Regions from separate parts of the Paenibacillus sp. GCM10027629 genome, predicted to be linked through region 2. Evidence: predicted binding sites of a transcription regulator. Region 2 holds the regulator's gene; each other region holds the start of a gene.
The links. The regulator Rex, encoded in region 2, represses fermentation and respiration genes when NADH is low (regulators of the CRP and FNR family bind a similar motif). The targets are predictions, from matches to a motif close to TTGTGAAATATTTCACAA.

Region 1 (11,185 bases), 180 kb from region 2:
GTAGCGGGTGGCGCCCCTTTCATTATCACATTCTAGAATTATTCAGCCGAAGCGTTTGCTTCTTCTTGAACTTTTTGAATGCTTTCTGCTGCTTTCTCAGGTGTTGTTTGGTTTCCAATCAACTTTTGAATTTGAACGCCGATTTCGGTTGTTACATCTGCAGGTACGATTGCATCAAATGCTGCATAGGAAATGTTAACATGTGTCAATACACCAGCGATTTCTTTCATTAATGGATCTTTAACGGATGCATCAACTTTTGCTTGATCTACTTTCATCGAAGGCAATACGCCGTCTTCAACCAAGCCGCGGATTTGCATATCTTCGTTGTACAAGTTTTTGATGAACGCTTTAACAGCTGCTAATTTTTGCGGATCTTTCGCAACTTCCGCGGAGAAGCCATATCCATTGTTCACGTCTTGCATCAAGGAAGTTTGATCGCCCTTACCGTTCGTTAAGGCAGGAAGGTTGAAGAATCCAACTTTACCAATCATCTTCGCACCATCTTGACCTTCTTTGAACAAGGAAGATGCCCATGTACCGTCGAACATCATGACTGCATCACCATTGAAGAATTGTGTGCGCATATCAGCGTACTCAAGACCAAGTTCGCCTTTTTTGAAGTAGCCTTTGTCTACCCAATCTTTATGTGTTTTGAACGCTGTAACAACGTCCGCATCTGTCCATTTCGCATCGCCAGTATTGAATTTCTCCGTTACATCCGAACCTGCTGTACGGGACCATAGGTTGTTCGTGATCATTAATGGTACCCATGCTGCTTTGGATCCAGCTGCTAGAGGAATTTTACCGTCTTTTTTAATCGTCTCGAGCAAGGTTTGGAACTCATCGAATGTCGTAGGTACTTTTAAGCCTTTTTGCTCGAAGTATTCTTTGTTGTAAAATACCGCTTCAGCGGATGCACCGATTGGCAAGCCGTATACTTTGCCATCAACTGTCCAAGGGCCTAAGTTCGTGAATTTATCTTTAATGCCAAGCTCATCAAGGATTGGCGTGATATCAAGCATTTTTCCTGCTTTCGCATATGTTTTTGCATCTGGGCTACCGAATGCATCGAAGATATCAGGTACGCTGCCGGATGCCATCTCGCCTCTAAGCTTTTCTTTACGGTTAACGTCAGAGTCAACACCATCTAATTTAAAGGTTAGGCCTTGCACTTCGCCTTGTGTCTTCTCTACAACTTCTTGAAGCATTTTAAAGCGAGTTTTCTTTTGCTCCCCGACTTGTGTATGACGGATTGTCATTTCGAACGGTTTCGCCTGCTCAGGTTCTTTAGTCGTTTCTGTCGTCGTCGTTGCATTGTTGTTATCTGTTGTCGTCGCTGGCTTTTCTTCCGTTTTGGATCCACAGCCTGCTAGCGCGATCGAAGCAACGAACACGAATGTCAGTAACATCAATAGACTTTTCTTCATTTAGAAGACCCTCCCAAAAACTTTTATTTGTTTGCTACACCTTTATTATAGGTCTTACTGCTTATTATGTAAGGACGTCATTTCGATGATCGAGGGATAAAATCATCTACAGTCCAAAATCCATTAGATAAAATGACAACAAAAAGAACTGTCAATTTCTAGGATTAGAAATCAACAGTTCTTTATTCAAAACTTTATATTTGGACCGTTTTACCTTCTTGTATTCCTTGCTCGATCAAACGGTACGCCCGCTTAACTTCATCTTCTGTCGGAGAAGGTACACCTTGTAGCGGGTATTCCCGTCCAAGCTGTTCCCACTTATAAATCCCCATCTGATGATATGGCAGGATCTCAAATTTCTCGACATTCTTAAGCGTGCCGATGAATCGACCCAGGTTCAACAAGTCATTCTCATCATCATGGATGCCAGGCACATACACATGTCTGATCCAGACTTTCTTCCCATGATCGGATAACCAACGCGCCGTCTTGAGCGTATGCTCAACGGATTGCGAAGTCAGCTTCAGATGCTTCTCGGGGTCAATGTGCTTGATGTCGAGTAACACGAGATCGGTTACTTCCATCAAATGCTCCATACGTTCCGATTCGGGATCGTTGAATCCATTCGAGTCCAGTGTCGTATGCAGATCCCACCGCTTCTTCACTTCTCGGAACAAGGCCGCAACGAAGTCCGCTTGCAATGTTGGTTCTCCTCCGGAGACGGTTAGTCCGCCCCCAGAGTTTTTGTAGTACGGGATATATGGCTCAATTTCTTTGATGATATCTTCAATCGTAACATGCTTGCCTTCGGATGTATCCCATGTATCGGGATTATGGCAATACTGACATTTCATCGCACAGCCCTGCATGAATAACACGAAACGAATACCTGGTCCATCAACGGTGCCAAAAGTTTCTAGTGAATGAATACGTCCCTCCACTCGCTTCACGCATCCTCTCTGCAATGCACTGTATAGCTATAACAGTTTGCTATTGATATTACATGGATCCATGGAACGTACGGTTAATAACGTCCATTTGTTGTTCTTTCGTCAACTTAATGAAGTTAACCGCGTATCCAGATACACGAATCGTAAGCTGCGGATAGTTCTCTGGATGTTCCATCGCATCAAGCAATTGCTCACGTGCGAATACGTTCACGTTCAAGTGATGCGCTCCGCTGCCGAAATAGCCATCCATCATGGATGTCAGGTTGGTTTTGCGCGACTCTTCGTCCTTACCAAGTGCTTTAGGCACGATCGAGAACGTATTGGAAATTCCATCCAAGCTGTGCTCATACGGTAATTTCGCTACAGAGCTCAAGGAAGCAAGAGCACCTTTCTTATCGCGTCCATGCATTGGGTTCGCACCCGGTGCAAATGGCTCGCCCGCTTTACGACCATCTGGTGTCGTACCTGTTTTCTTACCGTATACAACGTTCGAAGTGATAGTCAGAACGGATTGTGTTGGCAAGGAGTCACGGTATGTTTTGTGTTTACGAATCATACCCATGAATGTCTCAACAAGCTCGATCGCAATGGAGTCAACGCGATCATCATTGTTACCATAGTTCGGGAATTCGCCTTCCACTTCGAAGTCAACGGCAATCCCGTTCTCGTTACGGATTGGGCGAACTTTCGCGTATTTAATCGCACTTAGGGAATCGGCAACAACCGACAATCCTGCGATACCGCAAGCCATCGTGCGAAGAATGTCTTTATCATGAAGTGCCATCTCAATACGCTCATAAGAGTATTTATCATGCATGAAGTGAATGACGTTGAGTGTGTTCACATACAACTTCGCAAGCCATTCCATCACATTGTGATAACGTTTCATGACTTCTTTGTAGTCTAATACTTCAGATGTGATACGCGGGAATTCTGGGGAAACTTGAGCACCAGATTTCTCGTCTACGCCGCCATTGATCGCATATAGTAATGCTTTGGCAAGATTGGCACGCGCGCCGAAGAATTGCATTTGTTTACCAATACGCATTGCAGATACGCAGCATGCGATACCGTAGTCGTCACCGAAGTATGGACGCATCAAATCATCATTTTCGTACTGGATGGAGCTTGTTTCGATCGAAGCTTTTGCACAATATTTTTTGAAGCCTTCTGGCAATTTCGTCGACCATAATACCGTTAAGTTCGGCTCTGGAGCAGGACCTAGGTTGTATAATGTGTGCAAGAAGCGGAAGCTGTTACGAGTAACACGTGTCTCGCCATTCACACCCATACCACCGATGGATTCTGTTACCCATGTTGGGTCACCACTGAACAATTCGTTATAATCTGGTGTACGCAAGAATTTAACGATACGCAATTTCATAACGAAATGGTCAACCAATTCTTGTGCTTGTTCTTCGGTCAACGTACCTTCTTGAAGGTCGCGCTCGACATAAATATCTAGGAAAGATGAACAACGTCCTAAGGACATCGCTGCACCATTTTGTTCTTTAATCGCTGCAAGGTATCCGAAATACAACCATTGGAACGCTTCTTTCGCATTCATAGCTGGCTTCGAGATATCAAATCCGTGCATTTCACCCATTTTCTTCAGCTCGCCTAATGCGCGAATTTGTTCAGAAATTTCTTCACGGTCACGGATAACATCCGAAGTCATGGAATCAAGTTCCAAGTTCTTTAGATCTTGTTGTTTTTGCTTGATCAAAAAATCCACACCATACAAGGCAACTCGGCGATAGTCACCGATAATCCGTCCACGACCGTAAGCATCAGGTAGACCTGTAATGATACCCGCTTTACGTGCTGCTCTCATCTCCGATGTATAGGCATCGAATACACCTTGGTTATGTGTTTTGCGAATTTCTGTGAACATGTGGATGATCTCTTGCGGCAATTCGAAGCCGTATGCTTTACATGCATCAATCATCATTTTAATGCCGCCAAATGGTTGGATCGAACGTTTGAAAGGCTCATCTGTTTGAAGTCCAACGATTTGCTCTTTATCTTTATCTAAATAACCAGGGCCATGGGATACGATCGTTGAAGGATGATTCACATCTACATCCAGCACGCCGCCATTCGCGATTTCTTTTTTCGTAAGTTCGGATACGATCTTCCAAAGGGCCGTTGTATTCTCTGTAGGGCCTGCCAAGAAAGCTTCGTCACCAAGGTAAGGCGTAATGTTCAGACCGATAAAGTTATTTACGTTTACCTCTCTGCTCCATTTACCGTCTTTAAATCCACGCCATCCGTTTTGTTGTTTGTCCATAACTTCTCTTTCGATCACCGACATCGAAATCCCTCCGTTATTTCTATTTTCGCCGCTCATCGGAGCAGCCGACAATACTTTGTAACTTTTTTCACTATCTCGTTACATCCTTATTCTAGCTCATTTATCGCAATAGAGGTGTGACATCCATCACACCTCTACGCATCCAATTTCTACATTAATGAAATCGTAAAACTTTATTCAAATTTACCGTAGAAGGCATTGCGGTAGACATCTGCTAGCTCAGTTACAAGCGGCAATTTCGGATTGGCTGTTGTACATTGATCTTCGAATGCACGATCTGCCAAATAATCAACACGCGATTCAAAATCCTTCGCATCGAAACCAAGCGCTTGGAATGATTCAGGAATGCCTAATTTTCTGTTCAGATCACGGATTGCATTGACCAAGCTATTGACGCCTTCTTCCGTCGTCTTCGCTGGCAATCCTAGAATACGCGCGATTTCTGCGTAGCGCTCATCCGCAACGAAATGGTTATATTTCGGGAACGAGGAGAACTTCGTCGGTTTCTTCGCATTATAACGAATGACATGCGGCATCAAGATCGCATTTGTACGTCCATGTGCTGTATGGTATTGACCGCCCCATTTATGCGCCAAGCTGTGGTTAATGCCTAAGAATGCATTCGCGAAGGCCATCCCTGCAATCGTCGAAGCATTATGCATTTTCTCACGCGCAGTTGGGCAAGCTTCGTTGGCGGATTTCTCCAAGTATTGGAATACCAGCTGGATCGCTTTGATCGCAAGACCATCGGTAAAATCACTCGCCATTACGGATACATAAGCTTCAATCGCGTGTGTCAATACGTCCATGCCTGTATCAGCAACAGCTACTTTAGGCAATGAGTATACGAACTCAGGATCGACAATCGCTACGTCTGGTGTTAATTCGTAGTCTGCCAAAGGATACTTAGTATTACCTTTTTCTTTATCCGTAATAACCGCGAACGATGTTACTTCTGAACCTGTACCGGAAGTCGTCGGAATCGCAACGAATTTCGCTTTTTGTCCGAGACGTGGGTATTTGTAGATCCGTTTGCGGATATCCATGAACTTCTGTTTCAAATCGTCGAAGTCGGTATCAGGGTATTCATAGAACAGCCACATGCCTTTCGCAGCATCCATCGGCGATCCACCGCCAAGTGCGATAATGCAATCTGGTTGGAAACTGTTCATGAGCGCTGTTCCGCGTTCAACCGTTGCTGTCGATGGATCCGGCTCAACATCCGAGAAGATCTCAATCGCAACTGGAGTTTGGCGTTTACGCAAATAATGTTCTACTTTATCAACATATCCAAGCTTCACCATCATTGGATCCGTTACGATCAAGACGCGGCTAATATCCGGCATTTTCTCAAGGTATTGTGTGCTTCCTTTTTCAAAATAAATTTTATCCGGTACTTTGAACCATTGCATATTCACGGTACGATGCGCCACCCTTTTCACGTTAATGAGATTAACTGCTGTAACGTTCGAGGATGTCGAGTTACGTCCGTAAGATCCACAACCAAGTGTGAGCGATGGCATGTTCGTATTATAGATATCCCCGATTGCTCCATGGGTCGATGGAGAGTTAACAATAATCCGACCTGTCTGCAGACGATCCGCGAATCGTGCAATCACATCTTGGTCGTTCGAATGGATCGCTGACGAGTGGCCCATACCGCCGAATGCGACAACTTCTGCTGCGCGATCGATACCTGCTTGAGCATCTTTTACCTTGTAGCAAGCAAGAACTGGACTTAATTTCTCAGCTGATAATGGATATTGTGTACCTACACCGTCAAGTTCAGCGATCAAAATTTTAGTCCCTTCAGGAACTTTGATACCAGCCATCTCAGCAATTTTCGTTGCCGGCTGTCCAACGATGACGGGATTTACCGCACATTTGTCGCCTTTCATCGCGCTGCCTGTTAATTTCGCTGTTTCTTCTTTGGATAAGAAGTAACATCCATTGTCTGTCATTATTTTCTTCACTTTATTATAAATCGGCTCTTCAATGATCACAGCTTGCTCCGAAGCACAGATCATACCGTTATCGAATGTTTTGGAGAGAATTAGGTCAGTAACTGCTTGTTCTATATTCGCTGTTTTCTCGATAAACGCTGGCACGTTACCCGGTCCAACGCCAAGTGCTGGTTTGCCGCAGCTGTATGCCGCCTTCACCATGCCTGATCCGCCAGTTGCTAAGATAAGCGCAATATCTGGGTGATGCATCAATGAATCTGTTGCTTCCATGGAAGGGAACTCGATCCATTGAATACAATTTTTCGGTGCGCCATGAGCGACTGCTGCATCACGTAGAATACGAGCGGCTTCGACGCTGCATTTCTGAGCTGATGGATGGAATCCGAAAATGATCGGGTTACGTGTTTTAATCGAAATCAGAGCCTTGAACATGGTTGTTGATGTCGGGTTGGTTACTGGTGTAATCCCCATCACAATCCCGACAGGTTCAGCAATCTTCTGGAAATTATCGAATGAGTTGTCTTCGATCACGCCAACCGTTTTATCATATTTAATACTGTGGTAAATGTACTCTGTAGCAAAGATGTTCTTCGTAATTTTGTCTTCGTATACGCCACGGCCAGTTTCTTCCACGGCCATTTTGGCAAGTGGCATATGCTGATCCAGTCCTGCAAGCGCCATCGCCTGAACGATGGAGTCGATCTGCTCCTGGTTAAATCCCATGAACTCGTCAAGCGCTGCTTTCGCGTTCATTACGAGGGAATTGATGTGTTCCTGCACAGTAGGTACAGTTTTTTCTGCTTTTGTCTCTTTCACTGCCATGGTTCTCCATCCTCCATTTAAACTTCATATATTTAACAATTCCTGCTTACAAATTGATCATATCACATTGTTCCCCAAATTTCTACGTGAAATTATTCACAAAGTGTGAACATATTGTGAAAGAAATCACAATATCACTTTTTCGATTGTGCTACTATTCGTCAGTGATTTTTACCACAATGTTTACTGAATATTCAAATTTACTTAAAAATTAACGTTATGATGTGATCAAAAACGTGATAAAATAAGTTTGTGAAGAAATGCACATCATAGATTTTAACAACTAAAAAAGTGCATATCAGAGGAGGGAAATGATATTATGACACTTCTATCTCCAACCGATGTAGAAAGAACAGGTAATACCAGCGTATTCTCGGACATGAACTTCAATCGGTTATCTGTCGTAATGAAAGAACGAATTTTTCCAGAGGGATCCCATTTATTCTGGGAGGGCGATCCAACCGACAAACTGTTCTATATTAGCAAAGGCCGAGTCAAAATCACAAAATCGACTGATGAGGGCAAAGAGCTCATTATGTATATGTACCAAGCTGGGGACTTAGTCGGGAATGTCGATCCCTTCAACCAAGGCAAACACAGCTTCACAGCTGAAGTGATGGAAGAGACGGAAATTGGTATCGTGGAGCAGAAAGATCTTGAGCTTCTCCTCTGCCAACATTGCGACTTCTCCATTGAGTTCATGAAATGGATGGGACAGCATCATCGGCTCACGCAGACGAAATTCCGCGACCTCATGCTCTATGGAAAACCTGGCGCCTTATGCTCTACACTAATTCGACTAAGTAATTCTTATGGTGAACCGCACGGAGAACACACGATTATCAACAAGAAAGTAACACATACGGACTTATCCAATATGATCGGTGCGACACGTGAAAGTGTAAATCGGATGCTTAGCGACCTACGTAAGAAAGATGCCATCGAATACGAAGGCGGACTCATTGTCATTAAAGATGTTAAGCAGCTGCAGGAAATTTGTCATTGTGAGAAATGCCCATTATCGATATGCCGCATTTAATAATAAAGACCGCCTAGTCAAAAAGCATAGGTGGTCTTTATTTCGTCTTATATTCAAATGTAAACCTCGCACCACCATTCGGTGATTCCAGACATTCGACCTTCGTCTGCAGCTTATCTGCAATATGCTTGCAGATCGCGAGCCCAATTCCCGTTACTCCCGCTTCGCCGATATAATTCCGTTCGAAGACAGATTGCCGCTCTGCGATGGGCACCCCTGGACCATCATCATCAACGATGATACAAAACCCACTTGGCGTCTGTTCCAGTGTTACTACCACTTCCGTCGCTGCATAGCGAACCGCATTTTGCAGAAAATTAATGGTCAGCTGAAAAATTTGCTCCGCGGGTATAGCCAATTCCATCGCGGCAGCATGCATTTCGATCTTAACCTGACGCTCACTAGCAGCGGGCCCCAATAACTGTACAGCCTGCTCAATCAACTCTTTCAAATCTACATTTGTCATTTTCCATACTTCGTCTAAGGTCTCTAGTCTTGTAAGCTGCAGCAGCTTATCGACCAATTGAATCAGCCGTTTGGATTCCGTCGATACGACCTCTACCCCTTTTTCTACGGACACCACCTGATCTTTAATCGCCTCCGCATATCCCTGAATAGACATTAAAGGCGTACGAAGTTCATGAGATATGTTCTGCAGGAATTCTGTCTGCTGCTGATGATGCAGCCTAATACGTTCGGACATGGTGTGGAATGTATTCATTAACTGTCCAATTTCCGTGTCGTCTCCCTTCGGCATCCGTGCGCCTCGATACGATGGTTCAAATCGGCTCACCGCCTCTTTAAGCTTCATAAGCGGTCTCGTCGTATTCCAGACTAGCCATAAGCCGACGATGAAGATGACGACGAAGCTGATAATGACCGATCTTATCGAGATATGGAGAATTCGATCTGAAACTTGATTCAAAATATCCATTGGCGTATAGACAATGATGCGCAGCCCATTTTTGAGATTTTGATGCGTATACATCATTTTCTCTTGGTTCAGCTCGAAGAAATGATCCTGTCGCCCCATCGAAATATGCACAGTTCGACCAATCATTTCATCATCACCTGCAGCTATGATCTTATCTTCTTTGTTAAGGATAAAAAAATCAGCATAGTACATCCGATCCCGAAAGCGCAATTCCAAATCATCTGAGCTTAAATCCTCGGGATCGCCGCCTTCAATAATTTGTATCCCTTTCTCCATCTGAATACGCAACTGGTTCCTTGCTTGGTCCATTAACATACCATCGACGAGCCGATCTACCATATAGACGGACGTGAATACGGAGAAAATCATGACAATAATGAGTGCAATAAAAATTCGACCTCGAATCGTACGCATCAGCTTTTCACCGTCGCCTTATAGCCGAAACCCCACAACGTATCAATATGGAAAATTGCTCCTGCATCGCCCAACTTCTTACGAAGCCGCTTAACAAGATCGTCAACAACGCGAACTTCGCCCAAGAAATCATATTTCCAGACCTGCTGAATCAGCTGTTCTCGACTGAATGGACGCTCCATATGAGTCGCTAGGAATACGAGCAAATCATACTCACGAGAAGTGAAGGATATCTCCATCCCCTCCACCTCAACGCGGCGAAGCTCCTCACTGACCTTCATATTCCCAACCGTTAAATAAGTTCCATGTTCTGACGTCGTTGCGTCCACAGATTTATGCATTTGAACGAGACGCAGCATACCTTTCACACGCCCAACAAGTTCACGGGGATGAAACGGCTTACGAAGGAAATCATTACACCCCAGCTCCAGACCAATGATCCGGTCCTCTTCCTCCCCGCGTGCTGAAATCATAATAATCGGCATCTCTGTGAATGTACGAATCGTTGTAAGCAGTGACAACCCATTCACGCCTGGCATCATAATATCTAGAATCAGACAGTCCGGCGCCTCTGAACGAATTCGGTCCACAAGTTCGTGACCATCAGGGAAGGATGTCACTTGAAACCCATCCTTACGCAGATACTCTGAAATGAGTTGTAAAATATTCGGATCGTCATCAACAACAAATATATGTGACACCACATGCTCCCTCCTTCGTCTACTTTCCCTTCACTCTAGCAGAAAGCAAGAAAGACAGGAAGACTCCGTCCTCCCGCCTTTATGGATCAATTGCTTACTTCTTGCTACTCGTCGTTGTTTTTGCTTTTGTCGTTGTTGTTGTTTTTGCTTTTTTAATGGCTTTGTGATGATGTTTTTTATGTTTAGATACATGTTTTTTAAGCTTCGCAGCTTTATGTTTTGATTTAACGGCTTTTTTAACGACTTTCACCGTTTTAGCTTTTTTAGGAGCAGGTGCTGGTTTAGTAACCTTCACGGCTTTCGTTGTTGCCGTTTTTGTCTCTACCTTTGCCGCTGCCTTCGTATCTACTTTCTTCGCTGTCGTTGGTGCATCTGCAGCAAAGGCTGCTGTACCAGCGCTAACCACCATCAGTGCAGCTGTCAAACATGTTACAACGGTTTTTTTCAAATTCATCATTTTGTAACTCTCCTCTCGATTGGGTATAACCTAATATTAGCGCCCAATCATGTGAGGATTATCGAAAAATGATGTGAAAAGTGTATGAAAATCAACGTGATTTATTTCGTTTTCGTTTCTTTCACTACGATCTCTAGAATATCGTCTTCTTTGATGACCA
Region 2 (11,185 bases):
CATCATTTCCGTGTCACTGAGCTTCATGCGGCGATAATATCGAAGAAGCGCGTAAGGAAAGTGAATCGTACCCACTTCCATACCCAGCGTAATCCCCTTGGCAAATGCCCGCCATGCTTCATTGCTCATGTCAGCTCACCTCCATCCCCTCATCATATCATCGATTGAGGCTTATGGATACAAACGATAGAGCATCCGTGGGAACGGAATGGTCTCCCGAACATGATCTAATCCGCAAATCCATGCGACTGTACGCTCAAGCCCAAGACCGAAGCCGGAATGAGGTACCGTACCATATTTGCGAAGATCCAGGTACCATTGATACGCTTCTGTAGAAAGCTCATGCTCAGTGAAGCGCTCTTCGAGTAATGCAGGATCGTCGATACGCTGCGAACCGCCAATAATCTCACCATAACCTTCTGGTGCGATCATATCGGCACATAGTACAACATCCGGATTGCTCGGATCTGGTTTCATATAGAATGCTTTGATCTTCGTTGGGTAATGCGTGATGAATACCGGCGTCTCATATTTCTCCGCAATGGCTGTCTCGTGCGGCGCACCGAAATCTTCACCCCAAGGAATATCATGACCTTGTTCATTCAAGAATTTAATGGCATCATCATACGTGATGCGCGGGAATGGTCCTACGATTTTCTCCAATTTGGAAATATCGCGGCCAATCGTCTCAAGCTCGCTGCGGCAGTTATCCAGTACGGATTTCACCACATAAGCAATGAACGACTCCTGCACACGCAGGTTCTCTTCATGATCTACGAACGCCATCTCTGGCTCGATCATCCAGAACTCGATCAAGTGACGGCGTGTCTTCGATTTCTCCGCACGGAACGTTGGTCCGAAGGAGTAAACTTTACCAAGGGCCATCGCTGCAGCTTCCATATAGAGCTGACCGCTTTGTGTCAGATACGCATCCTCGTCGAAATATTTCGTATGGAACAAGTTCGTAGTACCTTCACAGGAAGAAGGTGTAAGAATCGGCGGATCGACGAGCGTAAATCCGTTATTATCGAAGAAATCTTGGATCGCTTTAATAATTTGCGAACGAATTACCAGAATCGCGCGCTGTTTCGGCGCACGAAGCCATAGGTGGCGATGATCCATCAAGAAATCGATGCCATGCTCTTTTGGCGTAATCGGGTAGTTCTCCGTAATATGAATGACTTCAATCCCCGTTACCGTCATTTCGTAGCCTGATTGACTGCGAGGCTCTTCACGAATCTCACCCGTTACATACAGAGAGCTCTCCTGCGTTAAGCTTTTCGCCGCATCCCATACCTCTTCAGGCACTTCACTACGAACGACAACCCCTTGAATATACCCTGTGCCGTCACGCAATTGCAGGAATTGAATTTTACCGCTTGAACGCTTATTGTGCACCCAACAGCCGATTTTAACAGGCTGTCCGACGTGCTGACTTACTTGACGAATGACAGTTTGTGCAGCCATCCTAATTCTCCCCTTTAACAACAAATGATATTGATTACTTCGATTCTAACACCAAGCGATGTGTATCGCGAGCGATGATTAATTCTTCATTCGTCGGTACGACAAGCACTTGTACTTTCGAATTAGGAGTTGAGATCAATCGAGGCTGCTTTGAACGTACTTTGTTCGCTTCTATATCGAGCTCGATGCCCAAGAATGTTAATTGTTCAAGGACACGTTCACGTAATACAACTGCATTCTCACCCACACCAGCTGTGAAAACAATGGTATCTACACCGTTCATTGCTGCAGCGTATGACCCGATGTATTTACGAATGCGATATTCGTACATGTCAAAAGCCAATGTCGAATTAGGTTCTCCTGCCAGCATGCCGTCGATAATTTCACGCATATCGCTGCTCACGCCAGAGATGGCTTGTAATCCACTATGTTTGTTCAACATCGAGTTTACTTCATTCACGGTTAGATCTTCTTTATTCATGACAAAAGGAACAATCGCAGGATCCAAGTCCCCGCTGCGTGTACCCATCATCAAACCTTCAAGCGGTGTCATCCCCATCGACGTATCGACAGATTGACCGTTCAAAATCGCTGTTACACTACCGCCATTACCAATGTGGCATGTAATAATCTTCATGTCTTTAATATCACGGTTCAAGAATTCAGCAGCCTTCGCACTTACGAAATTGTGAGATGTTCCGTGGAAGCCATAACGGCGAACTTTATGCTTCTTATACAATACGCGCGGAATGGCATACAAATACGCTTTTTCCGGCATGGTCTGATGGAAAGCCGTATCGAACACAACGGTTTGCGGAACGTTCGGCATATTCTTTTCTACCGCTACAATACCGGACATATGTGCTGGATTGTGAAGAGGCGCCAAGTCGAACAGACGGCGGATTTCTGACTTCGCTTCCGGCGTAACAATTGAAGACTTGCTAAATGATTCCCCGCCATGGACGATACGATGCCCTACAGCTTCAATTTCATCGATGGATTTAATCACACCGTGCTGCGGATGTACGAGCATATCCAAGACTTTACGAACCGCTGTTGTATGCTCGAGAATTTCGCTTACTTCGCTCACTTCTTGGCCGTCAGTCGGCTCATGCGTGAGGATTGAAGAATCCATTCCGATACGTTCTACAAGACCTTTCGCAAGAACAGACTCATCTGTCATATCATACAACTGATATTTCACCGAAGAACTACCTGCATTAATAACTAAAACCTTCATACTCGATCCCCATCCTTATTGTACTTGAAAAATCCCTCGCCTGATTTCACGCCTAAATGACCGGCACGAACCATCTTCTTCAGCTGTACCGATGGGCGGTATTTCAGGTCTCCGAACTCACGGAACATACGCTCCATCGCTGCCAATACCGAATCCAATCCGAAGCGATCTGCCATCTCAAGCGGTCCGTGTTGGAAAGCATAGCCGATTCGCATTGCATCATCAATATCTTCTGCTGTTGCAACGCCTTCTTGCAAGACATGCAATGCTTCATTAATCAATGTGAGAATAATACGCGATGTTACGAATCCAGGAGATTCGTAGACCATGATGCCTTTTTTCGACACAACTTCTTCAACAAAGTGCTTCGTCTGGATGAATGTATCATCCGAAGTCTTCAGACCGCGAATAATCTCCACCAAATTCACTTTCGCAACAGGGTAGATGAAGTGCATACCGATTACACGCGATGGATATTTCGTCGAGCTCGCAAGCTCTGTAAGACTGAGTGTAGAGGTGTTGCTCGCCAAAATAATATGACTTGGACATACGGCATCCAGTTCTGCGAATACTTGCTTCTTCAGTTCCAAGTCTTCCGAAATCGTCTCGATGACCATATCGCATGTTCCAAGCTCTGCAAAATGCGATACTTTTTGAATGCGGGAGAGAATCAACTTCTTCTCCGACATCGTAATGCCCCATTTCTCAAGTTGTTTATCCAGACTTAATTCAATCATGCTGTATGCATAGTCTAATTTCTCAGCCGATTGCTCCACTAATAATACATCAAGTCCACGAACCGCCAACATTTCAACGATCCCTTGACCCATGGTTCCCCCGCCAATGACGCCAATTTTCTTAAATTGCATGGTTTAAAACCATCCTTTCTGACAACTCTGTATATATCATCTCTCAGAACTCCGCCATCTATTTTAACATGTCGAAAAAAATTAGACAAAAAACCAGCGCACATTTTACGCTGGTAATTGTATATTGTCACAAAATATTCTTCTAAATTGGTCGCCAGAGACTACTTCTTCCGAAATAAGGAATTCCAAAGCCTTCTCAAATACCATTTTATGGGATTCGAGTTCATTGCGCGTCCGTTCGAAGAGCTCATTCATGATTCGTTCATTTTCTTTCATTCGCTCTTCTTGCGTCACGATCTGAACATTGGTGATCCCTAAATTGGTCAATCCCGCATTCATCATCGTCTCGACAATTTGCAGCGATTGCTCGAAGTCATTCGAAGATCCTGTACTTCGTCCACCGTAGAAAATTTCTTCCGCTGCAGCTCCGCCTAGCGCAATCATAATCTGACTTTCTAGAAACTCTTTGGTGTGCAGATATTGATCCTTTAATGGATTATGTCGAACATATCCAAGCGCCTGTCCACGCGGACTAACGGTCACTTGTGCCACACTGCCAGGTCTAACAATTTCAGCGATAATCGCGTGTCCCAATTCATGAATGGCGACACGTCTGCGTTCTTCATTCGTCGCTTCACGATCCGTCTTCTCACCGAGCATGACTTTATCGATCGCCATGGTCAAATGGCGCTGCTCGATCTGCTCCAGCTTCTCCCGCATCGCATAGATTGCAGCTTCATTCATGACACTTTCGAGCTGTGCGCCGGAGAATCCAAACGACTGAACGGCAATCGTGTCCAGCTGCACCGAATTATCCATTGGTTTATTTTCTGCATGAATGTTCAGGATGTGCAATCGACCTTTTTTATCCGGCAAATCGACACGAATATGCCGGTCAAATCGGCCTGGACGCAGCAATGCGCTGTCGAGCATTTCCTTCCGGTTCGTCGCAGCAATCACGAGCACACGAGGGGTAGAATTCGAATAAATCCCATCCATTTCGGTTAGAAGCTGATTGAGCGTCTGATCATATTCCTTCTGCTGGCCGCCTTCCCGCTTCCCGCCGATGACATCGATCTCGTCGATGAATATGATCGCATTTTCTTTCTTCTCTTTCACGGCTTGATCTCTTGCTTGCTTGAATAAATCACGGATACGGCCTGCACCAACCCCGACATACATCTCAACGAACTCACTACCGGAAGCTGCAGCATACACTGCATTCGAATAATGCGCTGCTGCTTTTGCCATTAACGTCTTCCCGGTTCCCGGAGGACCCGTTAATAGAATACCTTTCAACGGCCTGATCCCGAACTTCTTAATCTCCTCGTGGTTGATGAGGAAATCCAACGCTTCAATCAATTCCTGCTTCGCACGTTCTTGACCGCCAATCTGTTCAAAGGTCAAATAACTAGGCTTAGACGATCCGCCTACTCGGCGTTGTTGTCTTCCAACCGTCAAGCTGCCCCCACGGCTCTTCATGGCTAAATAGATAACTCCGATCACAAGGGCGACACCAACAAAAGGCAGGATGTTCACCCCAATGATGCCGAGAAAAATAAATAACGCGATCACAAATCCAATAACGACTTCTCTCCACCCTTTAAGCATTAGGCCACACCCCCACGGGCTCACCCTTGCGAGGAAGAATAACATACTTGCTTGCCTTTCCATCGGTAATGGTAACATATACATTTCGTTCATCCATCTCAGCAGATGTGTGAACTTGTGTTAGATTTAACGACTTACTCGTCTTTTCTAATACTTGTGGAATCTCTGAGTATTGCTTATTCTCCATCGCTTGTGCGACGCCGAACAGAGCATGAGACCACCAATCATCAAGCAGTGGAGACGACGGATTACTTACGGTAATATTCAATTTCTTATCGCCAATGACTTTATTACCGGACTGATATATATGTTGAACGATTTCTCGCAAATTCGCATCAGGCTGAACTTGAATGACGAGTTGAACATCATTTCGCGTAATGTTTGCTTTCGCATCAGATACTGTCGATACTTCTTTGGCTACCTTCTCTACAGGACTTTGTACAGCTACATTCTGATAGAAGAACCAGCCGCCAAAAAGGACGGCCATCGATCCGACCAGTGTTAGGATAAGTGGTTTAACACGTATTTTCAATGTAACGCCCTCCTTCATTTCGTATATCACACAGTATATCATAGGATATATACGATTGAAGAATGTAATGTGTGGAAGTCCTACCAACCATCGCTCGAACAATTGAAAAAGAGCCTGCCTTAGAAGGCAAGCTCTTCAAATTCCGCTGTCACTTTGAATTTCTCGATGTACGCGTCTCATTGATATTCACATTTTTAAAGAGATTGATCAGGAGACAAATGGCGCTAAGGATAAGTAGAGCACCACCCGCACCAATAATCGGTCCCCACGGCGTCTCTTCTTTCGTAAGCAATAAGGTGATTAGAGAGCCCATCATAACGATGACACCTAAATTCATTAACCAAAAATGCCACTTCGCCAGAGCACTGTTATCCGCCCTAGGGAATAATATATAGATCACGCCAGATACCGCCATAGATAGCCAACCGATTAGATTTACGTGCGCATGAACACCTGCAAGCACATAATCTTTGGCCATTGACATATACATCCCCAAACCCATTGACAAGATAAAGTACAGCACGCCAATCTTCAGAAATCGAACACCCATGGATCGAACCAACCCCTTCCGATCAATATGACCTTACTCGGTCGGGATTAGTATATCGACGAGATCCTTATTTTAGAATACATTTTTTCCAAAGGTTTTCTTACCGATTAGGCAAGGTATACGTTGTCAAATACCCTGCATCCGAGAAACGGTAAAAATCATAGTAGTAGTGTACTTTTTCGTTCGGTTTGGACGCTTTATAGAACACCTGCCATACATACTGCTGTTCCCAAATGCCAGGTACGATTGTAATGATATCTGCGCCAGGCGATCGACTTAATACTTTCTCTTGTATCGCTTCCTTCGTCGAACCTTGCTTCAGTTGCTCCGTATGTACGGAAGTTCCCTCTTGATTGACCCACACCACTAAATTCTGATCCTGCTCATCCAGTCCATTGACGATATAATATACATCTTCCCATACAGACTTCTGTATCCCTGTTACCTTCTTCAAGGATGATTGCTCTAAGGCAGCTTTCGTTGCCCGATCTTCTGCAATCCATTCACCGCTCTGTACATTCCGATAATATAAATGCAGTCCGAGCAAAATCAGTATAATGACAGATATGATAATAACGATCCATCTTCTCTGCATCTGTAACTCCCTTAACGCGCTAACAATCCGTCGAAGCAAGCTTGTGCTTCACGCATAATTTTCTCTTCGTCGAGGGTTAGACATTCACGGTTCTTGACGACCTGCTTGCCATCTACCCATACATGCCATACATCTTGTGCTGCACCCGAGTAAATCACATGGGAGATCAGATCTGTATGCGGCTTATAGTGCGGCTGATCAATGTTAACAGCGATGAAATCGGCTTTCATCCCTGCACGAAGCAATCCCGTCACATTCTCCAGCCCAATCGATTTCGCGCCGTATTCCGTGCCTAAACGCAAGGCTTCCAAGGCAGGCACAGCTGTCGGATCACCCGATACCCCTTTATGAATTAATGCAGCAAGACGCATTTCTTCAAGCATATCGAGGTTGTTGTTGCTCGCTGCGCCATCCGTACCAAGCGATACCGTTACGCCTGCTTTTAACAGATCCGGTACTCTCGCAACACCGCTCGCAAGCTTCAAATTGCTGCCAGGGTTGTGCGATACACTTACGTTGTAACGTGCAAGCGTCTCAATCTCATCATCCGTCAAATGTACCGCGTGCGCAACAAGCGTCGGACGTGTGAATACACCTAACTTCTCGAGATGCGCCACAGGGCGAAGCCCATATTCTTTCACATTCTGCTGTACTTCGGCTGCCGTCTCCGACATGTGCGTATGCATTGGCAGGTCTAGATCATGCGCAGCTTGTACGAACTTCTCAATAAACGCAGGAGGACAGGTATAAGGCGCATGCGGGGACATCATCGTCGTAATTCTTCCATCCGCCTTGCCATGCCAATCCTTCGCAAATTGAACCGCCTCCGCAAGCTTCGCCAGCTGGACATCCTCAGGACATAGACCAATTGCTCCACGCATCAGCACCGCGCGAATACCTGATTCGTCTGTCACTTTTGCCACTTGATCCATGTGATCGTACATATCGAGGAAGGTTGTCGTTCCACCTTTTAACATTTCCAGGACAGATAATGATGTACCCCAATAGACATCCTTCGAGGTGAATTTGCCTTCCATCGGCCACATTTTCTCTTGGAGCCATACTTGCAATGCAAGATCATCACCATGACCGCGCAACAGGGACATTGCTGCGTGACCATGCGTATTCATTAAACCAGGCAAGAACAATAGCCCTTTGCCATCCATAACCTCTACATCTTCAGGAATCACCAAATCCGCTGGAAGCTGCTCGCCTACATACCGAATTTGATCCCCTTCTATCACCATAACCCCGTGAATTACAGGTTTATCTGCGTTCATAACGGCGAAATAGCCGTTCTTAATGATCCATAGATTCTTCTTCATCTTCGTCCATATCCTTCCCATTGTGCAAGTAGTACGCCAAGCTCAATAAATCCGTTGTAAAATCAGCTGTGTGCACACGCACATGCTGAGGCACTTTTAAGATGACCGGTGCAAAATTCAGAATTGCTTCTACACCCGCATTCACAAAAGCATTTGCCACATTTTGTGCTTCCATCGCAGGAACGGTAATAATACCGATACGAACATTATGCTCACGAACAGTCTCTTCTAAATCCTCCATCGGCTGAACAACAATATTATTAATCTTGCTGCCGATCTTCGGCTGATGTGCATCAAAGACAGCTACAATTTTCATATTATCCTTAAGATATGTATTGTAGTTACTTAATGCTTGGCCAAGATTACCTGCCCCGACAAGAGCGACATTAATCTGCTGATTTAGCTTCAAAATTTGGCGGATTTTCTGAATTAAATAAGCAACATCATAGCCAATCCCTTTACGCCCGAACTCGCCAAAATACGCTAAATCTTTACGGATTTGAGCTGGATTTAAATCCAGCTTCAATCCGAGATCCTGCGAGGAGACCGTAAGGACTTCACGCTGCTGCAATTCACTCAAATAGCGCAAATAAATGGGAAGACGGCGTACAACTGCTTCAGATATTTTCATTGTTTTCATGGATGACTCCCCTCTCTTCCTCGTCCGACAGCCATTCTTGCATTCGAGGCACGATTTGATCTAGCCGCATATGCTCCATCTTCGGACCTGGTAAAGAATATAAGAAATACTTGCCATAATAAGATTCAATAACACGTGTGTCATAAATAATGACGATCCCACGGTCTTGCGCGGTACGTACCAATCGTCCAAACCCTTGCTTGAAGCGAATAACCGCCTGTGGAACCGACAATTTCATGAATGGATTCTTCTTCTCCTTCTGCAGCAGCTCCGACTTCGCTTCAATGAGCGGATGATTCGGCGGCTGGAACGGAAGCCTCACAATCGCCAGACAGGTTAGCGCATCACCAGGAATATCGACACCTTCCCAGAAGCTGCTCGTACCAAGGAGAACGGACGCCGATTGGTCCTGGAACCTGCGAGTTAACTTACTCCGATTCCCGCTGTCAATGCCTTGTCCGATAACCTGAATTTGATGCGGGCTTAGTAGCTCCTTGAGTGGATCGTACACCTGCTTCATCATCCGGTACGATGTGAACAGGACGAGCATTCTGCCATGCGTAGCCACGGCTGCGTCAGCCAGAGACTTCACTAAGGTCTGCACGAAATGTGCATCCGGATTCGATCCTTTGAGCATCGGGAAATCGCGTGGGATCACCACTAGCGCCTGTTTACGATACTGGAAGGGCGATGGGAGCACCATGCTCTGAAGCCGTCCCTGATCCTGGGCTTCCTGCAATCCTAACTGCTCAATCATATATTGGAAAGATTTATCAACCGATAAGGTTGCTGATGTGAGCACGATACTTTTCTTCGCATCGAAGAAATATTCCTTCAGCTGAGCGCTGACATCCGCTGGAACAGCGAATAATTGCAAGGATTTACTACGGAAATGACTGCTCGCTTCCATCCAGAATACGACATTCGGCTCCTTCATTTTCATAAAGTATCGGATGTCATCACGCGCACGCGCCAAATCCTTCACTGTTCCGGATAAATCCGTCACGGCCGCTTGAATCCCATATTCCTCCTGTATATCCCGCAGATCTTGCAGCAATCGCTCAGATTTACGAACGATTTCGTTCAAGAGGGCATTCAGCTGATCTTCGAGTACCGAAGCAGCATCCCAATCATTTGGCATTTTTTCTGTCTGCAGTCGATATACATATTGGCCCTGTTCTTGATTCGCATCACTTGTCCGCTGCGGCATCATACTGAACAAAATTTCCGTTAACTTATCCCACATCTCTTTGGCATCAACAAGCTGCGAATAGGAATCTTCAATAATTTCACATGCCATTTGCGCCTTCTCATCAGGAATAACATGGAGACGATTACGCAGCGTCGGCAATTGTCCATTCTTACTATCCTTAAGCAAGCGCAGCAAGGTATGAACAAGACTGAAATATTTCACATGCAGACCGAGATGTTTCCCGGCGACTTCCTCGAGATGATGGGCCTCATCAATGACAAGATGATCATAAGCAGGTAAGAATCGATGATCCACCTTGATATCTGTAAATAATAAGGAATGGTTCGTAATAATCACATCTGCGATATTTGCTTCATGGCGAGCACGATGGTAGAAGCATTTGCGGAACCAAGGACAAGCTCGATTCAGACAAGAATCCGTATCACTAGCAACCGTATCCCAGAAATCGGCTCCTTTATTGCCAAAATGCAGCTCTTCATTATCGCCATGCTCTGTCTCGGCAAGCCAGACCAGCATCTGTGCTGCTGTAATAATATCTTCCTTTGGCGTAATGAAATCTTTTGTATTTATTTTATGTTCAAACTTCCGCAAGCACAAATAATGGCTGCGACCTTTTAATACCGATACTCTGAAATCAACCGGTAATATCGTCTTGAGAAGCGGCACGTCTCGCTGTCGAATCTGTTCTTGCAGATTAATCGTGTGTGTACTGACGACCACTTTATTATCATTCTTGACACTGTAATAAATCGAAGGGATCAAATACCCTAAGGATTTACCCGTTCCTGTACCCGCTTCCAACAGAAGATGATGATCATCCTCTAGCGCTGAATTCACTTCATGGAACATAATATTCTGCGCTTCACGCTGTTCGAATTGAGGAAGGAATTGTCGTAGACGATCAATCGAATCGGTACAGAACTGTTCGAAGGTCTGGCCTTCTAGCGGGTTGGTAAGCAGTTCTTCTCGAGGCGGAGGAATCTCCGTCCAATCCTCAATATGGAGCGAGAACTGACGAAATGAACGACCACTATCATCGGTAATGACCGGACGCATCTCTCGGTCAGTCAGCAGTTCATGCATGAACCAGTTCAGATCGCTGTCATCTTGCGCGAACAAATCAGCTAATCGTTGAATAGCTAA
Region 3 (11,185 bases), on a different contig from region 2:
GAGGCACTTACAAGCTTCATTCAGATGTTGGAAAAGGACAAGTAGCAAAGGCACGTTACGAGGTATTAGAGTTTGCTGCCGTTTGTTACGGATAGATCTCATGAGGATATGACTTCATCCATCTCCTATCTTGGATATTTGCAGCAACTTTCGGACTTTGCATCCTACTTCGTACGCTATCATGGAATCTCGCACTAACTTTCCATCATTTCGCTAACCTTGGCGCCTATTGGGTCGTCTATCCTGCTAGGATCCAACATAGCCCCGAAATCGTGCAGAAACACACCTCCTATCGTGGATAGAATCCATTGTAGCGTGTACTTACTTACGGCCCCCAATACCTCTCCTCTGCTATACACAAAAAAGGCGGTACCCACGACTTCCATCGTAGATACCGCCTTTCTATTCATGTATGGATCTGCGGGCGATCCAACCGGTACAGCTTCGCATACCGCGGCTCCCGCATCAACTCTGCGTGCGTACCTCGCATCGCAACGCGCCCATCTTCGATGAAGATAACTTCGTCCATCAGCTCCACGCCCACCAGATGGTGCGTGATCCAGAGCAGCGATTTGCCTTGCAGCGCACGGAAGATCGTCTGCAATAGATCGCGCTCCGTGCGCGGATCGAGGCCCACCGTCGGCTCGTCGAGGATGACGACGGGCGTGTTCTGCAGCAGCACGCGCGCGAGGGCGATCCGCTGCCGCTCGCCGCCGGAGAACCGCTGCCCGGTCTCGAGCATCGGCGTCGCATACCCTTCCGGCAGCGATGCAATGAGCTGATCCAGCTTGACCTGCCGGGCCACCTGCGCGATCTCCTCATCCGAAGCATCCGCGCGCCCGAGGCGAATGTTGTTCGCCACCGTCGTATCGAACAGATGCGGCCGCTGATTCAGCACCGAGACAACCGAGGCAATCTGCTCCCCATAACGAGACGCGGGAACGCCATTGATATGCACATGCCCGCTATTCGGCACCAGTGAGCCTTGCACAAGCTTGAGCAGCGTCGATTTCCCTGCGCCGCTGCGGCCGATGATCGCCACGCGCTTCCCTTGCGGCAGATCAAGCTGGATATCCTCTAGCGTCCAATTTGAAGCCTGCGGATCGGCAGCGTCTCTTGCCAGCTGCTCCGATGATGGATAACGATAACAGACATCTGTAAGCTGAATATACGCAGCTTGCCCCGCAAGAAGCGGTAATCCTGTCGCAGAAGGATCAACTCCAAGGTCCCCGCCGTCATCTCTCATCTCATTCAGACGCCCGAGCGAATCGCGATACTGCGGAATCTTCTCAATCGCCTCCGAGACCGGCAGAAATGCATCCATCAGCGGGAAGACGACGAGCGTAAACGCTGCGATCAGCGTAACAGTGAACGACCCCTCCGCCGCTTGTTGCCCCGACCAATACGCCATCGAGACGACTGCGAGCCCCACGATACACTGCGCAATGAACATACGTACGCGTGCTAAGCGGCTGAGTGAACGCTCAATCGCCGCTACTCGCTGTTCATCCGCTTCATAGGCTGCGGCAAATTGCGCAGCACGCCCGCTAATCATCCAATCGCCCATGCCAAGCACGGCGTCCGTCAGCTTACGGTATAACCGGCTGCGTTGCTGCTTCATCTGCTCATGCCGTGAATGCGTGATCCATAACGATACACCTGGCAGTACGAAGACGAGAACGAACAAATACAACCCCATCAAGAACGCGAAGCCGATGTCGAACCAACCTAGCAAGACGACTACAGCAATATACATGATGAGTGCGACTACCGTCGGAAATACGGTGCGCAAATAAACATTTTGCAAATATTCGATATCGTCCGCGAGTACCCCAAGCACATCCCCCGTCCGGTACCGCGAACGGATGAACAAAGCTTGCGGTTCGAGCATGCGATACAACCGAACCCGCATCTTGGACAAAATGCGAAGAATCGCATCATGCGAAGCCAGACGTTCTACATAGTGAATAACTGCGCGACTGATCCCGAACGTACGCACTAAGACAACCGGGACATAGACGAGCAGAATATTTTCCGGACGGAGTGCCGATTTCGAGATCAAGAAGCCGGACGTGAACATGAGCGAGCTCGCTGCCAGCACAGTCAAGAGGGACAGTGCAATGACCATGGCGAACCGCCATCCGTGTTGCCGAACGTAAGGACGGAACCACGATTCTTCTCTCACGATATCCCCTCCATTTCTGCTGTCATCAGTCCGTAATAGACGCCGCGCTGCGCAAGCAGCTCATCATGCGTCCCCATCTCAGCTAACCGGCCTTGATCCATCACCAGGATGAGATCCATATCCGGCATCCAATGCAATCGATGTGTCGCGAGGAACACGAGCTTACCCGCGAACAGCGGAAGCATGGTCTCCTTGATCTCCATCTCCGTCTCAATGTCTAGGTGAGCTGTCGGTTCATCCAACAGAATAACCGATCGATCACTTAGAAAAGCCCGTGCCAGTGCAACCCGCTGCTCCTGCCCGCCGCTGAGCTGCCGACCGCCATTTCCGATCACCTCGTTCATGCCATGCGTAAGCTGAGCCACCAGTTCTTGAAGTCCTGCGGCCGCAGTGGCCTCCGCCACCTCTTCATCCGAAGCCTCTGGACGATAGAAGCGCACATTATCTGCGAGCGACATATCGAAAATATACGGGTGCTGCGGAATATACGTCGTCTCTCCGCGCCATGCTGCATCATGTAGCCCCGGGATGTTCACGCCATCCAATCGGAACGTGCCCACATTCGGCTGCAAGAAGCCGCCTAGTACATCGATGAGCGTCGATTTGCCTGCGCCGCTCTCCCCGATGATCCCGATGCGCTTCATGCCTGCAATCTCAAGCGATACGTCCTGCAAGGAACTTGGCCCTTCCACTTCATGCTGAACATTCACATGCGATAACGACAGAACGCTGTCCTTCGTCCATGTGAATCCTACCGGAAGTACCGACACTCCAACCTTCAGCCCTTCCTCCGCAATCATCGCTTGCATGGCCTTCCCGGCTTCTTTCCCTTTGAGCGTCGCATGATAGTCCGCTCCGACCATTCGCACAGGCAAGAAATATTCCGGCGCAAGGATCAGCACGAGCAGCGCAACCTCAAGCCCCATCTCGCCATTAATGAGTCGCAGCCCTAAGCTGACCGCCACCGAAGCAACCGACAGCATTGTGAAGAAATCCAACGCAAAAGAAGAGAGAAATGCCATCCGCAGCGTCTTCATTGTCGCGCTGCGATAGCGATCACTCACCTGTTCAATTGTATCCCCATGGGATCGACTACGGCCGAGGAACTTTAGCGTCTCGAGTCCGCGCAAGGAATCGACGAAGTGATTCGATAGCTTCCGGTAGGTCTCAAGCTGCTTCTCGGTATGCTTCTTCGTCGCAAGCCCAATCAAGATCATGAAAGCGATCAGAATCGGTAACGTCACAATCAAGATAAGTGCCGCTGTTGGATCCTTCACGAAGATAAAGAGGACAATAAGCGCTGGCGTAATCGCCACACCCATCATCCGCGGAACGATCAGCTCCAGATAGGTGCGGAACTGCGTTATGCCGTCGAGCACGAGCGTCACGAGGTTGCCCGTTCCTTCCTTCTTCGCGAACCGAGGGCCAAGCTCGAACAGCTTCTGCAGCAGCTGTTGCTGCAAATCTCTGCCCGTTGTCTCCGCGAACCGATAGGCTATCTTCTGCATCGCAAGACCCGTGATCTGCCGCAATATAAAAGCAAACAGGAACATGGCCATTTTGCCGTACTGTTCCTGCAGCGGTTGGCCAGCGAACAAGGCGGAGATGACCTCCGCCAGCCATGTCGCCAGCAATATAATAGACACACTTTGAACAAGGGTCAGGAAGGCCGTCAGCGCAAGCACCGACTTTGCCCCCTTCAATCCCATTATGTCTTTTCCCATTAGTATTCCAAGTGCTCCTTCTCGTGAACCCGTTTATGAAATACGAAGTAACTCCAAATCTGATAACCTAATACGAATGGCAGCAAGGTTAACGCTACAATCGTCATAACTTTAAGGGAGTACGCTCCCGATGCTGCATTATCAATTGTTAAGTTGAACGCTTGATCAATCGAACTAATCATAACACGTGGGAACAATCCAATAAATACCGATGCGACCGACAACACGATCACCGCACCTGTCATCCCGAACGCCCAGCCGTCTTTTTTTACTTTCATGAAGTAACCTGACAACAAGAACGCAATGAGGCCAACGACGCCGACCGCTGCAAGAATGCCGCCGCGAACTTCGAACACATCCGTCATTGTATATGTCATGATCCCGAAAGCTGCAAGCAATATCCCAAGTGGAATGAGCAGCATCTGTCCGAGCTTACGCGCTCTTACTTGCAAGTCTCCCACCGTACGCAATGTTGTAAACATCAGACCGTGCACGAGGCACAACATTACGACCGTTAGACCGCCAACGAGCGTGTACCCGTTCACCATATCGAACAAGCCAGCTTTCATTTCCATCTGTGCGTCAATCGGAAGCCCTTTGATCAAACCTGCGAAGACGACACCAAGCAATAACGGCGGCAATAAGCTGCCGAGGAAAATAACCCAATCCCATGTCTTTTTCCACTTTTCATGTTTGACTTTACCCCGGAATTCGAACGCGACCCCGCGCCCGATCAGAGCTAGCAATAGGAACACAAGCGGTGTGTAATATCCACTGAACAAGGTCGCATACCAGTTCGGGAAAGCCGCGAACATCGCGCCCCCTGCAGTAATCAACCAGACTTCATTCGCGTCCCAGAAAGGACCGATCGAATTGATCAACACGCGTCGCTCTCCATCCGTTCTTGCGAGCAATTTCGTCGACATCCCGACACCGAAGTCAAACCCTTCGAGGAAGAAGAACCCAATGAACAGCACCGCCACTAGAACAAACCAGAGATCATTAAGTAAGTGCATGTTGCTTCTCCTCCTTCACAACTTGATCGAATGGATCATGGGAATGTTCATCATGGTGATCATCCGGCGCATAAGGCCCTTTGCGAATCACTTTGATGAATAGATAGACAAGAATAATCGCCAGAATCAGATAAATAGTTGAAAAAGCAATGACCGAGAACAGAATCTGCCCCGCACCTACGCTCGGTGAGATACTGTCTTCCGTACGCATTAATCCGAAGACCGTCCAAGGCTGGCGCCCAATCTCCGTCATAATCCATCCGAACGTATTCCCGATGAACGGTAACGAAATGCCTAAGACCATCAAACGCATGAACCATTTGTTCGGCTGCTCCAGCTTCTTGCGCCACGCCAGGAACGTACCATATAGACCCATAAGAATCATCAGGGATCCCGCTCCAACCATGATGCGGAAGCTCCAGAAGGTTGTGCGTACCGGTGGAATATAATTCCCCGGACCATAAGTCGCCTCATATTCTGCTTGCAGTTCTAACATCCCTTTAACTTCACCGGAAAATTTACTATATGACAAGAAGCTCAGCAAGTACGGAATCTGAATCTCCATCCCATTCTCTTGCTTCTTCGGATCGATGGTCGCGAAGACCGTCCAACCCGCGGGATCGCCACTCTTGCCCCACAAGGCTTCACTGGCAGCCATTTTCATCGGTTGCGTATGAATCAAATATTGTGCTTGTTGATGCCCCCACAGCGCCACACCGACAGAGGAAATCAGACCAATAATAATCGCAATATGGAAAGACTTCTTGAAAAATTGCACATCTTGACGCTTCAGCAGCTTGTAAGCACTAATCCCCGTAATCAAGAATGCACCTGTTGCAAATGCACCTAATACCGTATGCGGAAACTCTACGAGCAGCTGGCCATTCGTGATCAGGGCCCAAAAATCATTCATCTCCGCGCGGCCATTCAGAATTTGAAATCCAACTGGACGCTGCATGAATGAGTTCGCAAGCAAGATCCAGAATGCGGAGATAATCGTACCGATGCTAACGAGCCAAATGCAGACCAAATGTACCTTTTTCGATAGTCGATCCCATCCGAAAATCCATAGACCAATAAACGTCGATTCTAAGAAAAACGCGAGCAAAGCTTCGATCGCCAGCGGCGCCCCGAAGACGTCTCCGACGAACCTCGAGTAGTTTGACCAGTTCATCCCGAACTGGAATTCTTGCAGAATCCCCGTAACAACCCCAACTGCAAAGTTAATGAGAAATAATTTACCCCAGAATTTCGCCATGCTTCTGTATTCTTCCTTGCCTTTAACGACGTACATGGTCTGCATAATTGCAATCGTTAACGCAAGACCAATGGATATCGGTACGAAGATAAAGTGAAAGATTGTCGTCGATGCGAATTGTAATCTTGCCAGAAATACAGCATCCATCCGTTCATATCCACCTTTCGATAACATTTTAATTTGGAGGCGAAGGCTCCCCGCCCCACTTCCTTCCTGTATTCTGTCATGGCCTCGAATATTCTAATGTGATTTTTATCACATTATCTCGCGCGAATCCGTTTTCGCAAGGGAACATTCCCGATTTCGTCACACAATGCCCTGAAAAAGACAGAAAAGAAGGTCAAATGCACTTGCATTCAAGGCAGCCCGTCCAAAAATAAAAACTTCATTTTATCATAACAAAACCCGAGTGCTAGGCCTGCCTTATAAGCATGCCTTACACCCGGGTCTCTTTTTTCCATCTTATGCTGAAGATTTCTCCTCAATATCTGCATGTCCTGCGAGTCGATCCAGTCGAGCAATCTGATACCCGTATTCATAGCAAGCAGCTGCGACAATTGATAATCGGCGAGAGCCATCGTCGAAATGAATTTTCTGCATGACCGTCTGGAGGAATTTCTCGTTCTCGATCTCCATCTGTTCGATACTCTCCAGCTCCGGCTTCATTTTATCGTCTAATTTCAACAGGACTAATTCATGCGCTTTCTCAAGCAGCTCCAAATGTCTGTCGAAGGCTGCATTGATTTCCGGCGTTCGTGTGGATTGGAAGTAATGATTATCGATCGTCTCCAGCACTTCAAGCCCTTTCTGGAGCGTGTTCAGCATCTGTTTGTAGACAACAATCTGCCGCGATCTGCGATACTTGGCGCGTTTGATCTTCTTGATTTCTTCTTCGAACAAATTAAATTTATCATGCAAGGACAACATTTCCGTCTCGAGTGCATGGTATTCGGAGCGGAAAGAGGATTCTTTCATCTCATCGGAGATGGCGGTCCTAAGGAGCAGCGACATCCTATTAAAGACAGCATCTATCTGCTTCAAGAACTGTACATTCGGCTTCGGCGGGAAGAACAGAATGTTAATGACAAAAGCCGAACCAATCCCGACGAGCGTATGTAAGAATCGACTTAATGCGAAATCCCATTGCCCAGAAGCTTCCATCACGGCAATGACCGTCACGAGCGTCAGACCGATGGTCTCTTCCATTTTCATCTTCAGACAGATCATAATCACAATAATACAAGTTAAACCAATAATGAGTGGATCATTCGCGAATGCCATGCCGACGAGAAGTGCAATAGCTGCACCCAATGTATTCGTCTGAAGCTGGTCCAAGAAATAACGCCAAGAACGATAAATAGAAGGCTGCATAGCAAAGATCGCGGCAACGGCTGCAATAACAGGCGTCTGGAATCCAAGAAACATACTGATATATAGTGCCATCGCGACAGCAATTCCTGTTTTTAATACACGCGGTCCTAATGCCATGTCGCACCTCCTTCCCTCTGTCAACGTGCTGAGTTCTCTGTACAGCCTAATATTACATGGTGCATCAGCGCGTTGGCAAGTTATGAGAAAACCTCTATCGAGGTACATTCGACGATGAGCGACCGCGTTTAGAGGTGGTTTTTATCGCCAATGTGGTGAGAAAAGGAGGGCTCTCGCCCTCCATCTGCTGGTTCCCTACCTATAACATTACGACAGCTTCTCTTCCAGGTTGCGGAACTGGTTGTTGAACATTCTCGCGTAGACGCCCTCTTCTTGCAGCAATTGGTCATGTCCGCCCTTCTCTGCAATCGAGCCATGGTCAATGACCATGATCGTATCGGCATCTCGAATCGTATTCAGCCGATGCGCAATAATGAAGCTGGTCCGCCCCTGCATAATGTTCAGCAGCGCATCTTGGATATGCAGCTCCGTACGCGTATCGATACTGCTCGTCGCTTCGTCCAGAATCAAGATCGATGGCTTCGCCAGAATCACTCGTGCAATCGCGAGCAGCTGCCGCTGACCTTGACTTAGATTGCCGCCATTCTCCGAGAGTACCGTGTCATATTTCTTCGGCAGCCGCTGAATGAATACATCCGCATTCGCCATGGCAGCTGCCGCCCGAATCTCTGCATCCGTCGCATCCGGCTTGCCGTACTTAATATTATCCTTAATCGTACCCGAGAATAAGTACGTATCCTGCAGCACGAAGCCAAAAGCGCGTCGTAAGCTATCTCGCGTGTAATCCCGAATATCTCTGCCATCAATCAGGATACGCCCGCCCGTCACGTCATAGAACCGCGTAATCAGGTTCACAATGGTTGTCTTGCCCGCACCAGTTGGTCCAACGAGCGCCGTACTACTTCCTGGCTCCGCCTCGAAGCTGACATGACTCAGAATGGGCACATCCGGGCGGTAACCGAATTGCACATCTTCGAAGACGACATGTCCACTCGGATTCCGCAATTCAATGGCTCGCGGTGCATCCTCGGGCTCCTCCTGCTCATCCAGCACCTCGAAGACACGTTCCGCACCCGCTACACCCGATTGAAGCACGTTGAATATATTCGCCATGTCGTTGAGCGGGCGAACGAATTGCCGAGAATAGCTGATAAAGCCCGCAATAACGCCGACTGTAATCATCCCTTTCACAGCGAGCGCCCCACCGACCATCGCGACTGCGGCGAACCCGAGGTTATTGATCACGTTCATGATCGGCATAAGGAATCCTGACCAAATTTGCGCCTTAAGCCCAACTTTGAACAGTTGGTCATTCACTGCATCAAAGTCCGCAATAGCACGTTCCTCATGATTGAACGCCTTCACGACTTCAATGCCCGAAATCGTCTCCTCAATATGTCCGTTTAATTTGCCAAGCTGAACCTGCTGCTCCTTGAACAACACACTCGTCCGCCGTGCAATCGTCCGGGTCAGCAGATAGACAAGTGGCACCGTGATGAGACTCGCCAAGGTCAGAATCGGACTTAACACGATCATCATGACGAGCGAACCTACAATCGTAATCGCCCCGGACATCAGCTGCGTCGTCGATTGGGAAATCGTGTTGCTCACATTATCGATATCATTCGAGAGACGGCTCATGACCTCGCCATGGGACTGCCGATCGAAATAGGCGACAGGCAGCTTCTGCAGCTTCGCGAATAACGCGCTGCGCAGCTTCATAACGATCCGCTGGGAGACCCCCGCCATGAACCAACCTTGGAGAAGCGTCAGGACGGCATCTATGAGATAGGCCGAAGCGAGTACAATAATAATCACTTCGAGCAGATCAAAGTCTACATGGCCCTCTAGGCCCGTCATCGTATCGATCGATTTGCCAATTAAATACGGGACGAACAACATGAGCAAAGCATCGACTATCAGGAACATGAAAATTGTCGTCAGCCAGCGGCGTTCGGTTCCGACATACTGCCATAACCTTGCCAGCGTCGCCTTGAAATTCTTCGGCTTCACGACAGGTCTCCCCGCTCCGCGTTGGCCGAAGCCGCCTCCCGGACCGCCTGGCCCCGGTCTTGCTGCTGCCGCTGCTGTACCTGCAGCGCGGTCTGAGCCACTATTTTGCGGCATAATGATTCATCTCCTTTCCCAATTGGGATTGGAATATTTCTTGATATACCGTACAATCGGCCATCAACTCATGATGCGTCCCTTGCCCAACGATGACGCCGTCCTCCAGAACAATAATCCGATCCGCATCCATGACCGATGTAATGCGCTGTGCGATCAGCAGACAGGTAAGTCCTGCTGCGTATTGCTTCAACCCCGCCTTAATGCGGGACTCGGTCGCGACATCGACGGCACTCGTACAATCATCGAGAATGAGAATGTCCGGCTTACGGACAAGTGCCCTTGCAATAGACAATCGCTGCTTCTGACCTCCCGAGAAATTGACGCCCCCTTGCCCGATTCTAGAATGATACCCTTCGGGCGATTCCGCGATAAAATCATGCGCTTCTGCAATCCGCGCAGCCGCTTCGATCTCTTCTTGTGTCGCATTTTCCTTGCCGTATTGAATATTTTCGATTACAGACCCCGAGAATAGTACGGTTCTCTGCGGTACAATTGCAATCGTCTCACGCAGCTTCTGCGGATCCATTTGACGAACGTCAACGCCATTGACGCTGACCGTACCGGATGTTGTGTCATAGAATCTCGGAATTAGATGAACCAAGCTGCTCTTCCCCGATCCTGTCGAGCCTATGATCCCGATCATCTGACCAGGCGCACAGGAGAATGAAATCTGCTTCAACACCGGGTCCCCCGATGTCCCCTCATACGCGAACGTCACCTCGTCGAAATCGATCCGACCGCGCTGATCGGCTTGACCTTCTACCTTGCTGTCCCACGTCATCGCATTCCATGTGGAGAACACCTCGCCAATCCGCTCCGCGGAAGCCTTGGCACGTACGAACATGTTGAAGATCATCGAGATCATCATGAGAGAGAACAAAATTTGTGTCATATAGTTAATGAAGGCGATAATATGGCCGACCTGCATTTGCCCCTGATCCACGCGCAGGCCTCCGATCCAGAGCACCGCAATAATGCCGAGATTCACGGTAAGCACAATCTGAGGACTGAACACCGACATGACGCGCATCGCCGTCGTCGACCGGGATTGAAGCCCTTGGTTGGCTTGCTCAAATTTATCGACTTCCACATCGAAACGGTTAAACGCTTTCACAACACGCACGCCGGAGAGGTATTCGCGCATCACGCCATTAACCTTATCCAGCGCCTGCTGTACCTTCACGAAGAAAGGAAAGCCAATTTTCATATTGAGTAAAATAAATACAGCCACGAGTGGAACTACCACGATTAAGACCACGGACAGCTGCATATTGAGCCGCACCGCCATGATCAGACTGCCAATGCAGACGAGCGGCGCTTTGACGAAAATCCGCATCAAGCCGTTGACGAAGTTCTGCACTTGTGTGACGTCATTGGTCAGTCTCGTGACGAGCGAAGCGCGATCGAACTGATCCATATTCTC

Region 1: a site for Rex is predicted at 7,565-7,582, ahead of adhE (bifunctional acetaldehyde-CoA/alcohol dehydrogenase). Genes of this name have one in related genera too.
Region 3: a site for Rex is predicted at 6,427-6,444, ahead of ACFQZR_RS06880 (cytochrome ubiquinol oxidase subunit I). Genes of this name have one in related genera too.

What each region holds. Positions count from the first base shown of each region.
Region 1 is NZ_JBHTGZ010000009.1:1,939,880-1,951,064, forward strand. It holds gene ACFQZR_RS18580 (extracellular solute-binding protein) at 39-1,430, opposite strand; gene pflA (pyruvate formate-lyase-activating protein) at 1,625-2,371, opposite strand; gene pflB (formate C-acetyltransferase) at 2,430-4,694, opposite strand; gene adhE (bifunctional acetaldehyde-CoA/alcohol dehydrogenase) at 4,868-7,480, opposite strand; gene ACFQZR_RS18600 (Crp/Fnr family transcriptional regulator) at 7,800-8,519, shown strand; gene ACFQZR_RS18605 (HAMP domain-containing sensor histidine kinase) at 8,557-9,867, opposite strand; gene ACFQZR_RS18610 (response regulator transcription factor) at 9,867-10,568, opposite strand; gene ACFQZR_RS18615 (hypothetical protein) at 10,663-11,025, opposite strand; gene ACFQZR_RS18620 (hypothetical protein) at 11,127-11,185, opposite strand, start outside.
Region 2 is NZ_JBHTGZ010000009.1:1,759,241-1,770,425, forward strand. It holds gene ACFQZR_RS17600 (DnaD domain protein) at 1-129, opposite strand, end outside; gene asnS (asparagine--tRNA ligase) at 172-1,467, opposite strand; gene ACFQZR_RS17610 (acetate/propionate family kinase) at 1,502-2,707, opposite strand; gene ACFQZR_RS17615 (3-hydroxyacyl-CoA dehydrogenase family protein) at 2,704-3,576, opposite strand; gene ACFQZR_RS17620 (AAA family ATPase) at 3,682-5,187, opposite strand; gene ACFQZR_RS17625 (hypothetical protein) at 5,180-5,719, opposite strand; gene ACFQZR_RS17630 (cytochrome-c oxidase) at 5,868-6,269, opposite strand; gene ACFQZR_RS17635 (cell wall elongation regulator TseB-like domain-containing protein) at 6,370-6,864, opposite strand; gene ACFQZR_RS17640 (amidohydrolase) at 6,876-8,189, opposite strand; gene ACFQZR_RS17645 (redox-sensing transcriptional repressor Rex) at 8,164-8,829, opposite strand; gene dinG (ATP-dependent DNA helicase DinG) at 8,807-11,185, opposite strand, start outside.
Region 3 is NZ_JBHTGZ010000005.1:191,875-203,059, reverse strand. It holds gene ACFQZR_RS06900 (LysR family transcriptional regulator) at 1-45, shown strand, start outside; gene cydC (thiol reductant ABC exporter subunit CydC) at 407-2,185, opposite strand; gene cydD (thiol reductant ABC exporter subunit CydD) at 2,182-3,909, opposite strand; gene cydB (cytochrome d ubiquinol oxidase subunit II) at 3,909-4,925, opposite strand; gene ACFQZR_RS06880 (cytochrome ubiquinol oxidase subunit I) at 4,912-6,330, opposite strand; gene ACFQZR_RS06875 (FUSC family protein) at 6,646-7,671, opposite strand; gene ACFQZR_RS06870 (ABC transporter ATP-binding protein) at 7,879-9,759, opposite strand; gene ACFQZR_RS06865 (ABC transporter ATP-binding protein) at 9,746-11,185, opposite strand, start outside.